DNA from 3 places in the Shewanella sp. 10N.286.51.B2 genome. Region 2 is predicted to be linked to each of the others. Evidence: predicted binding sites of a transcription regulator. Region 2 holds the regulator's gene; each other region holds the start of a gene.
What was found. Region 2 encodes LexA, which represses DNA repair genes until DNA is damaged. Its sites were predicted from a motif close to TACTGTATNNNNATACAGTA; they were not measured.
Positions count from the first base shown of each region.

Region 1 (3,252 bases), on a different contig from region 2:
CCTTCACTTAAACCGCGCCACTCATCAAGCTCGGCGTTATAGCCAGTTTTAATGACTCCACCATCACGAATAAGCATGGGTGGATTATCAACAATCGCTGAGGCTAAAAGCTGTTGCTGCTCAGGGAATTCTCCTAGTTTTCGCGCCAGAGTCTTCAGTTCATCTTGCTGACAATGGCTTAAGGTTTGCTGGATTTCAGGCAGCAATTCTAATGCTTGGCGTAAACGGGCAAAATCACGTGGTCGTGCACTTCTTATGGCAAGCCTTGCCATAATGCGCTCGATATCACCTAAAGCTTTCAGTTGTTGGTGTAAGTCGGCATACAAACCGCTATCAATTAGCTCGGCAACCGCTTGTTGGCGCTGATGAATATGCTGCTGGTTTCTTAATGGTTGGTGGATCCAGCGTTGCAGCATTCGACTGCCCATAGGTGTTGCCGTCTTATCTAGCACCCAAGCAAGTGTATTGTCACGCTGGCCCGACAGGTTCAAAGTTAATTCAAGGTTGCGTCTGGTCGCAGCATCTAAAATGATAGTATCAGCTTGATTAAAAAGGGTAATGCTATTGATGTGCGGCAAAGCTGTCTTTTGGGTGTCTTTGACATATTGCATTAAGCAGCCAGCAGCTTGCAGTGATAAGCGAGCATCTGTAATGCCAAAGCCATGTAAATCTTTCGTGCCAAATTGCTCCAGCAATAGCTGTATGCTGGTATCGTAATCAAATTCCCATTCTGGGCGGCGACGAATACCTTTAATGTTTTCAATTAAATGCACATCGACTAAGTCTTCGCTGTAAAGTAGCTCTGCAGGGCTGGTGCGTTGTAATTCAGCTTCTAATGTCTCAGCGTTTTCTAATTCGACTACCACGAAACGCCCTGATGACACATCTAAAGTTGAGTAGCCGAAACCATTTTTACCTTGATAAACCGCAGCTAACAGATTGTCTTGACGCTCTTGCAGTAAGGCTTCATCAGTTAAGGTGCCAGGCGTTACTATACGGACAACTTTGCGCTCAACCGGACCTTTACTTGTAGCAGGATCGCCAATTTGTTCACAAATAGCTGCTGATTGACCAATTTGGACTAATTTAGCCAAATAGCCTTCAACAGAGTGGTAGGGAATACCTGCCATAGGGATGGCATTACCACCACTTTTGCCTCTAGCGGTCAACGAAATTCCTAAAAATTCAGAAGCAAGTTTGGCATCTTCATAAAATAATTCATAAAAATCTCCCATACGATAAAACAACAACATATCGGGATGCTGCGCTTTAAGCGTCAAATATTGGCGCATCATCGGAGTGTGCTTTTCTAAATTTGGATTTTCAATTGCTGTCATTAATTTGTTGCTCTAAATATGGCTTGGGGATCGGAAAAAAGACCAATACTAATCGGCGCTCATCTTAGCAATAATTGATTTGAATCCCAATAGAGTTACTCATTTAGCGCGGTTCTGAACTGCTATTATCGAGTTGAAAGAGTATAACTATTGGCTTATTTGTCAGATGGTTAACATATTGAAACCACTGTATACAGTAGTCTTTATATACAGTGGTGTAGAAGTTTTAATTATATTTTTACTTATAAGGTATTGATATTGATATTGAAAAACCTTGTTTATTAGTGGTTTTGCAATTTTTTTTTGAGTAACTATTGATACTGTATGATTATACAGTATACTGAGCTCATATTAAGAAACAGACAAATTTATTCGTTATCAATCTCGCCAATGAGATGAGTTCGCTTAGAGGGATAATCACAATGAAAGCAGATCCAAATAAAGAGAAAGCACTGAATGCCGTGTTAGGTCAAATTGAGAAGCAATTTGGTAAAGGTTCAATCATGAAGTTGGGCGCAGACCGCACAATGGATGTTGAAACCATTTCTACTGGCTCACTTTCATTGGATGTTGCCTTGGGTGCTGGTGGTTTACCTATGGGGCGAATCGTAGAAATCTACGGTCCTGAGTCATCAGGTAAAACAACCTTAACCTTAGAAGTGATTGCAGCAGCACAGCGTCAAGGTAAAACCTGTGCGTTTATCGATGCTGAGCATGCTCTTGATCCTATCTATGCTAAAAACCTTGGTGTTGATATTGATAACCTACTTTGTTCGCAACCAGATACGGGTGAACAAGCACTAGAGATTTGTGATGCCTTAACTCGTTCTGGCGCCGTTGATGTGATCATTGTCGATTCAGTGGCGGCATTAACACCAAAAGCTGAAATTGAAGGTGAAATTGGTGACTCACACATGGGCCTTGCTGCTCGTATGATGAGCCAAGCAATGCGTAAACTTGCTGGTAACCTTAAGCAATCAAACACGCTATTGATTTTCATTAACCAAATTCGTATGAAAATTGGTGTGATGTTCGGTAACCCAGAAACTACAACAGGTGGTAATGCACTTAAGTTTTACGCCTCAGTGCGTTTGGATATTCGCCGTACAGGTGCAATCAAAGATGGCGATCAGGTGGTTGGTAACGAAACCCGAGTTAAAGTGGTTAAAAACAAAATTGCAGCGCCATTTAGGCAAGCTGAATTCCAAATCTTGTACGGTAAGGGTATTAACCGTACTGGTGAGCTAGTTGATTTAGGTGTGGCGCATAAGCTTGTTGAAAAAGCTGGTGCTTGGTATAGCTACAAAGGCGGCAAGATTGGTCAAGGCCGTGCAAATGCCGGTAAGTACCTAATTGAAAACCCTGCTGCGGCTGAAGAGATCGAAACTGCATTACGTGAATTATTGCTTAGTAAAGATAAAGAAAAAGATGCCGCCCCTGCTAAACCCGATGAAAACATCGATTTAGAAACCGGTGAAGTGTTTTAAGCCTTTGCTAGGTATTAGTAGTTAGAATTATTAAATCGCGGTGAGCTATATGCTCGCCGCTTTTTTTTATCCAATTTTGCTCAGTATGTAACTCATATCTGTCAGAGGCTATATTTTGCTGTTACGCTAATGAAGCTTAACAGCGCCTATCAATTAGCTTTATAGCCACTCTTGTTAGCCGTTTTGTTAGCTGTTTTAGTTGCGGTAATTTTTTGATTACCCATAAATATGGCTATATTGCACAATCAATCAAATATTCGATGATCAAAATCGTTAAATTCCAGCCTAAAATAGCCAATCTATTGCCCTAGAATGTCGCACCTATAGTTTGTTTAAGTATATAATGTTGGCAATTTAGCGCTGACTAACAGCTTCCTGATAAATACGATTTATCCATTTTAGGGCGATTTCATGTTTCAAACTACCGC
Region 1 covers NZ_JBFRKH010000015.1:4,378-7,629, reverse strand. Annotated here, with positions in the region: gene mutS (DNA mismatch repair protein MutS) at 1-1,337, opposite strand, end outside; gene recA (recombinase RecA) at 1,760-2,824, shown strand; gene alaS (alanine--tRNA ligase) at 3,236-3,252, shown strand, end outside.
Region 1: recA (recombinase RecA) is a predicted target of LexA. The motif match lies at 1,656-1,675, and genes of this name have one in related genera.

Region 2 (3,252 bases):
GCCATATAACGTAGCGACATAGCATTTGAAAATTGAATAAAGCTATGGCGACCTAAGAACAAAATCATCAACCATTTACGTAACCAGGTCGGGTTTTCACGCTCAAATACGGCTGCGGTCATGGTGTCATCTTCTTTACCAGGGATACGTCCCCAATACAGACTCACTGGCACCAATTGAATATCAAGTTGATCATTTTTTTTATGTAAGGCTAATAAGCTGGTGAAGTTATCAACAAATTTTTCGCCACTTAAACGCTTGCCAAATAGAGGCTTACGACCTTCAATACACACAATTCTAGGGGTATTTAAGCCATCAACGTCTAGTCGCTCATAAGGGCTCGGTAAGCCATATTTGGCGGTCACTTCATTTAATGCCGCAATATCACTGAGTGATTCTGTCTTCATCACATAGACCACTGGTTTATCTGGGTCTAAGTTCAGATCGGCAAAGGGATCTTCAGGCACAACAACCGTGTGCACCATCAGTTTTTGAATCCAACGTAATGATTTTGCTATGATTGAGTCAGGTTTTAACATGAGTGTTCGCATATTCAACATCAATTAATTGGCCATAGAATACCAGATAATGGTTCAGTTTCACTAACAAGGGTCTATACAGAGAATATTTGTTCAGTAAAAAATAGCCATATCCGAATAACAACCAACCTATTTTCAATCAACACTACTGTATAAATATACTGTTTAAACAAACGATGTGAGAAATAGCCAATTTCATCGGTTTAAAAAGCTGACTTACCTTCATTAACTAAATAATTAAATTACAGATACTTAACCGTGCCCCCATATATAGCCAACAAGAATTAGATGATAATAGTTAAATTAATTTGGTTAATACTTGCGCGACCACCGATACTGTATATAATGACAGTCACTGTATAAAAAAACAGGAATCAATATGAGACCTTTAACGCCACGCCAAGCTGAAATATTAGAGCTAATTAAATGTAATATCGCCGAAACAGGTATGCCGCCAACTCGTGCAGAAATTGCAACTCGATTAGGCTTCAAAAGCGCCAATGCCGCTGAAGAACACTTAAAAGCACTGGCAAAAAAAGGCTGTATTGAAATTATTCCTGGTACCTCTCGCGGGATCCGCATGGTGCAGGTGGAGGAGGAAGTTGAAGCAGGCTTACCACTTATCGGCCAAGTTGCTGCAGGTGAACCTATCCTTGCTCAAGAGCATGTTGAACAGTATTTCCAAGTTGACCCAGAAATGTTTAAGCCCAATGCTAATTTCTTACTACGCGTTCGAGGCGACAGTATGAAAGACATTGGTATTTTAGAGGGCGACTTATTAGCAGTGCATAAAATGCAAACTGCCACCAATGGTCAAGTTGTAGTGGCACGTCTTGAAGACGATGTAACCGTGAAAAGATTTGAAAAGAAAGGCAATATTATTTATTTACATGCTGAAAATGCAGAATATGAGCCGATTAAAGTTGATTTAAGTTGCCAAAACCTAACGATTGAAGGGCTTGCTGTTGGCGTTATTCGTAATGGAGGTTGGTTATGAACACATTAATAGGCAATGCACCGCGTCACCCTGGATTATGGGTAGATATGGCATCTGATCCCTTACCCACTAAACAAGGGATTGAAACCAAGCGCACCCAAAACCAAGGCTTAACTGAATTGACTCAATTATGCAGTCAGTTAGCCATTTTAAGTCAGCAAGGCCTTTGGATTGTACTGATTAATCCGCCGCATATCGGTTATAAGCAAATTCTTGCTAATGCCAATGTTCGTATGGACAGAGTATTGTTAGTTCACACCAAAGATGAAGTCGAAACCCTGTGGGCGATGGAAAAAGCGCTCACTAACGGTACTTCAAGTGCAGTAATTACTTGGACACCACCATTAGATGCCCGCGACAATCGCCGCATTCAATTGGTTGCCAAAAATGCCTTAGCCCAAGGGCTTATCATTGAAGATGTAAATACTCACTTACCTGAAGGCGACCCATTAACGCAAACTTTAGCAGTACAGACTCGGGTAAACCTTACCTCGTTTCACTAGTAAAATATGACTAAAAAAGCCCTTCACTACGCTGAGGGGCTTTTTTTTGCACTTTTTTCAGCAAATTAGATGATAAAGTGATCTTGATCAATATTTAATCTCCAAGTAATGTAGTTAACAAGGTAGTAACAATTTATCGTACTGCCGAGAATAAATGTCAAAAAGATACAAACGCTATTAAAAGATTGAGCTGGTACCGTGCGGTATAGAAAGCCTTGAATGTAAAGCGTCAAATATAATTGATAAGTTCAGTATTAGGTACAAGTGTGGCACCGTAACGTAATAACATAATTGAGTTTTCAAGCTCAAAGCCACCGTGTACTTTGAAATGATCAAACTTTTTCGGGTATGAAAAGTTTGCATAGAGCAGAGTATTACTGTGTGGCTTTTCTTTGTAATTGCAATTCGCAATTAGCAGAGGAGTAGTCTTGTGAAGCGATTGTTGTACGGATTAATGGTGGCGTTGCTTGCAACCCCACTCACAGCGGCAGAGATGCCCTTAAACATGACTCAAGGTGTAACAGAGATCAGTGGCCAGGTTTACGACCTGCATATGATTATTTTGTATATCTGTTGCGCCATTGGTGTCGTGGTCTTTGGGATCATGATTTATTCCATGATCTATCACAGAAAATCTAAGGGTGCAGTTGCAGCCGACTTTCATGACAGTACCAAGGTTGAAATAGCTTGGACAGTATTGCCATTTCTAATCCTAATTGGCATGGCAATCCCAGCAACAAAAACGCTGATTGCTATGGAAGATCCCAGCGATGCTGAACTGACAGTCAAAGTGACGGGCTCTCAATGGAAATGGCATTACAGCTATTTCAATGAAGATGTCGAGTTTTTCAGTTTATTATCTACCCCAGCAGACCAAATTACTGGCACCGCAGATAAAACCGACACCTATCTTTTAGAGGTCGATAAGCCGCTGGTTTTACCAATAAATCGTAAAGTACGTTTTTTAATGACCTCGGATGACGTTATCCACTCTTGGTGGGTACCAGCATTTGCCGTTAAAAAAGATGCAAATCCTGGTTTCATCAATGAAGCTTGGACTAAAATCGATAAAATAGGTACTTATCGAGGCCAATGTGCCGAACTATGCGGTAAAGATCATGGCTTTATGCCTATTGTTGTTGAAGCCGTCTCAGAAGCAGACTTTGACCAATGGCTAATCGACCAAAAGCAATTTGCTGCTGATGCTAAAGCC
Region 2 covers NZ_JBFRKH010000002.1:13,083-16,334, forward strand. Annotated here, with positions in the region: gene plsB (glycerol-3-phosphate 1-O-acyltransferase PlsB) at 1-539, opposite strand, end outside; gene lexA (transcriptional repressor LexA) at 919-1,536, shown strand; gene AB4140_RS00585 (cell division inhibitor SulA) at 1,533-2,039, shown strand; gene coxB (cytochrome c oxidase subunit II) at 2,470-3,252, shown strand, end outside.

Region 3 (3,252 bases), on a different contig from region 2:
GAGCAGGCTCGTTCAGTACTGCCAATGGCCGACACCACCGCAGTGGCTTCAGCTTTTAATTTTGCCAGCGCGATTTCAATTTCACTGGTACTTGTTTGGGTGCGACTGGCAAGGGCGCGCACTTCATCTGCAACCACAGCAAAACCACGCCCTTGCTCTCCGGCCCTTGCAGCTTCAATCGAGGCATTAAGCGCTAACAGGTTGGTTTGCTCTGCAATACTCCCAATCACATCAACAATGCTTTGAATACTGCTGGTTTCATTATTCATGTGCTCGACATTACCAGCAGTTTGATGGATTTCAGCAGCTAAACCTTGGATACCCACTTGGGTTAAGTTAATGGTCTTCAGTGATTGCTCGCCAGTAATATTAGCCTCATTAGTATGCTTGGCTGCGGTTTCGGTATTCTCAACCACAGTGACAGCGGTATTTGATAGCTCTTCAATGGCGGTCACAATTTGGGTTGTTTCATTGGTATGGGCTGTCAAAATTTGTTCGCTGTTTTGGCTATAGTGCTGCAGCTTATCAATACCGGTAGATAATTTAATTGTCGATTTATTGATGGCTAACAACATCGTTTGTAGTTGTGAAATAAAGGCGTTAATTCCGAGGGAAATTTTTCCGATATCGTCATCATTTTTGACTTCCAAACGACGGGTTAAATCACCATTACCTTGAGATAAGCCAGTGACTAAGTCACGTAGTTCATTAATCGGTTGATAGAGCTTATTCAGTAGTATTAATAACGCCACAACAGATAAGCCAAGTACCAATAATATGATGCCGCTGAGTTTTAATGTGGCATTAACAAGCGGTGCGAAAGCTGTTGCTTCATCGAGGGTGACAATCACATACCATTGGTTGTTATCAATTAAAGGGATTTTTTGACTAGCAATAATCGTGCTAACGTCATTTATATCACTGAGCGCCCATGAGCTATCCTGACCGAGAATACTTTGATAGATCTCGCTTAGTTGGCTATTGCTGCTGATATTGTCTTTTTGATTAGTTAAGGCTGAATTAGAGGCTAACACTAAGCCATTTTTATCAATAATAAAGCCAGTGGCACCTTCAATATCTGCTAATGCTTGTAGTTGCAGTTGCAAGTAGTCAAAACGTAAATCCGCCATGATGATCCCGCCATCAATTGGGTGCATAACCCCGACCATAGGTATACCGTCTGTACGGGTAAAAAACACTTCGCTGAGGGACAAGGTATTTTTTTGTTTGCCGTTTTGGTACCAAGGACGAGTGCGGGGATCATATTTATCGACTACACCGACGCCGTCAGGAAAAGACTCTGAAGCAATAGAGGCAAAGGATTGGCCATCATCAAACCCCATAATGACTTTAGAGACGCCACCTAATTTCGCTGTGTATTGAGTCATGGCGACATGGCCGGCATCCACATTGTTATGACGGTATAGACTCGCGAGTTCAGTTACCGCGGAAGTGGTGCGATTAAATGAGCTTTCTATTTCACTGACTTTGGTTTTTATTTGGTGGTGGATGTCGGTTGTCAGCTTGTCTGTTATTTGTTGTTTTAATAATTGGTGAGTGACCAGCCCGCTAATGATCAAGGCGAAAGCTAATAGAATTGTTAACGCAAATAGTAAACTCGCTTTAAAGCCAAACTTGTTCATAACTCACCTAATTGTATTATTATTTTTGTTTGATTGTACCTGCTTATAAATCAAAATATACCCTAAGCTCATAAAAAAGTTAGTGATTTGCATCATGTAATGTTGATTTTGTTTTTGTGTTGTCTGATGTTTAGTGTTCTTACTGTTATTTATTTGTATTGCAAATTAGCGCTATTTTGTAATTTGAAGCTTTCAACGCGACTGGTGATAAAGGTTTAATTTGAACACTGTTTTTATATACAGTATCATGATGTCATTCAGTGACTTCTTTATGAAAACGCCATGCGTAAAATTATCCACATTGATATGGATTGCTATTATGCCGCAGTTGAAATGCGTGATTTTCCACAATTGCGTGGTAAACCTATTGCTGTAGGTGGGCGCAGCGATCGCCGTGGTGTTATCAGTACCTGTAGTTATGAGGCGCGTAAATATGGCGTTCGTTCTGCTATGTCGAGTTATCAGGCATTAAAACTCTGCCCAGATTTGATATTGGTGCCAGGCAGGATGGAGGTTTACAAAGCGGTTTCGCTGCAAATCCGTGAAATATTCCATCGTTATACAGAATTAGTTGAGCCGTTATCATTGGACGAGGCGTATCTTGATGTTACTGATTGTGATGCATGTAAAGGTAGCGCCACCTTAATTGCTGAGCAGATCAGAGCTGAAATCTTTACGGTAACCGGGCTTACTGCTTCCGCGGGAGTCGCACCGATTAAGTTTTTAGCTAAAATAGCTTCTGACTTAAATAAGCCTAATGGTCAATATGTGATCACGCCTGCTGAGATCCCTTCGTTTATAAAATCATTATCCTTAAGTAAAATCCCTGGGGTGGGAAAAGTAACCTCGGCTAAGCTTGCAGCGCTCGGGCTTGAAACCTGTGAAGACGTGCAGCGCTACCCGAGTGACAAGCTCATCAGCGGTTTTGGTAAATTTGGCCGCGTGTTAATTGAGCGCACTCAAGGTATCGATACACGTCAAATAAGCCCAAATCGTATCAGAAAGTCGGTTGGGGTTGAGACCACCCTAGCCCAAGATATTTTTACTATAGAGCAATGCAGCAATGTCATGCCGCAGTTAATTCAAGAGCTTATTAGCCGGGTGCATCGCAGTGCTAAAGACCGGCAAATTCATAAACAGGTAGTAAAACTTAAATTTAACGATTTCAAGCAAACTACCATTGAGCATCGCAGTGATGAAATGTCGCTTAACTTATTCCAGACATTGTTAACTCAAGCACTAGAGCGGGCCAATGGCCGAGGTATAAGATTAATCGGTGTCAGTGTTGGTTTAGCTGATAATAGCCAGCCAGAAGTGGTTACAGATGATAATAGCGAGCAATTAGATTTGCAGTTCTAGTGATTATCGCTAGAAACAAAAAGGCTGCCTTTTCTTATATCAAGAATAGAGCAGCCTTTTTATTAAGCGCGTAATTTAATAGAGAGTTAAAGCTCAGCCTTTTGCTGGAATACGCTCTAGTACCGCAAGCAGTAGTTCCCAATATTGGCCAACAGTGGTGATGTTCACCATTTCGTCTGGGCTATGTGGGAAACGAATGGTTGGGCCAATAGAGACCATATCCATGGTTGGGTATGGTTCTTTAAATAGT
Region 3 covers NZ_JBFRKH010000009.1:117,474-120,725, forward strand. Annotated here, with positions in the region: gene AB4140_RS02325 (methyl-accepting chemotaxis protein) at 1-1,643, opposite strand, end outside; gene dinB (DNA polymerase IV) at 1,926-3,002, shown strand; gene AB4140_RS02335 (aminoacyl-histidine dipeptidase) at 3,096-3,252, opposite strand, start outside.
Region 3: dinB (DNA polymerase IV) is a predicted target of LexA. The motif match lies at 1,869-1,888, and genes of this name have one in related genera.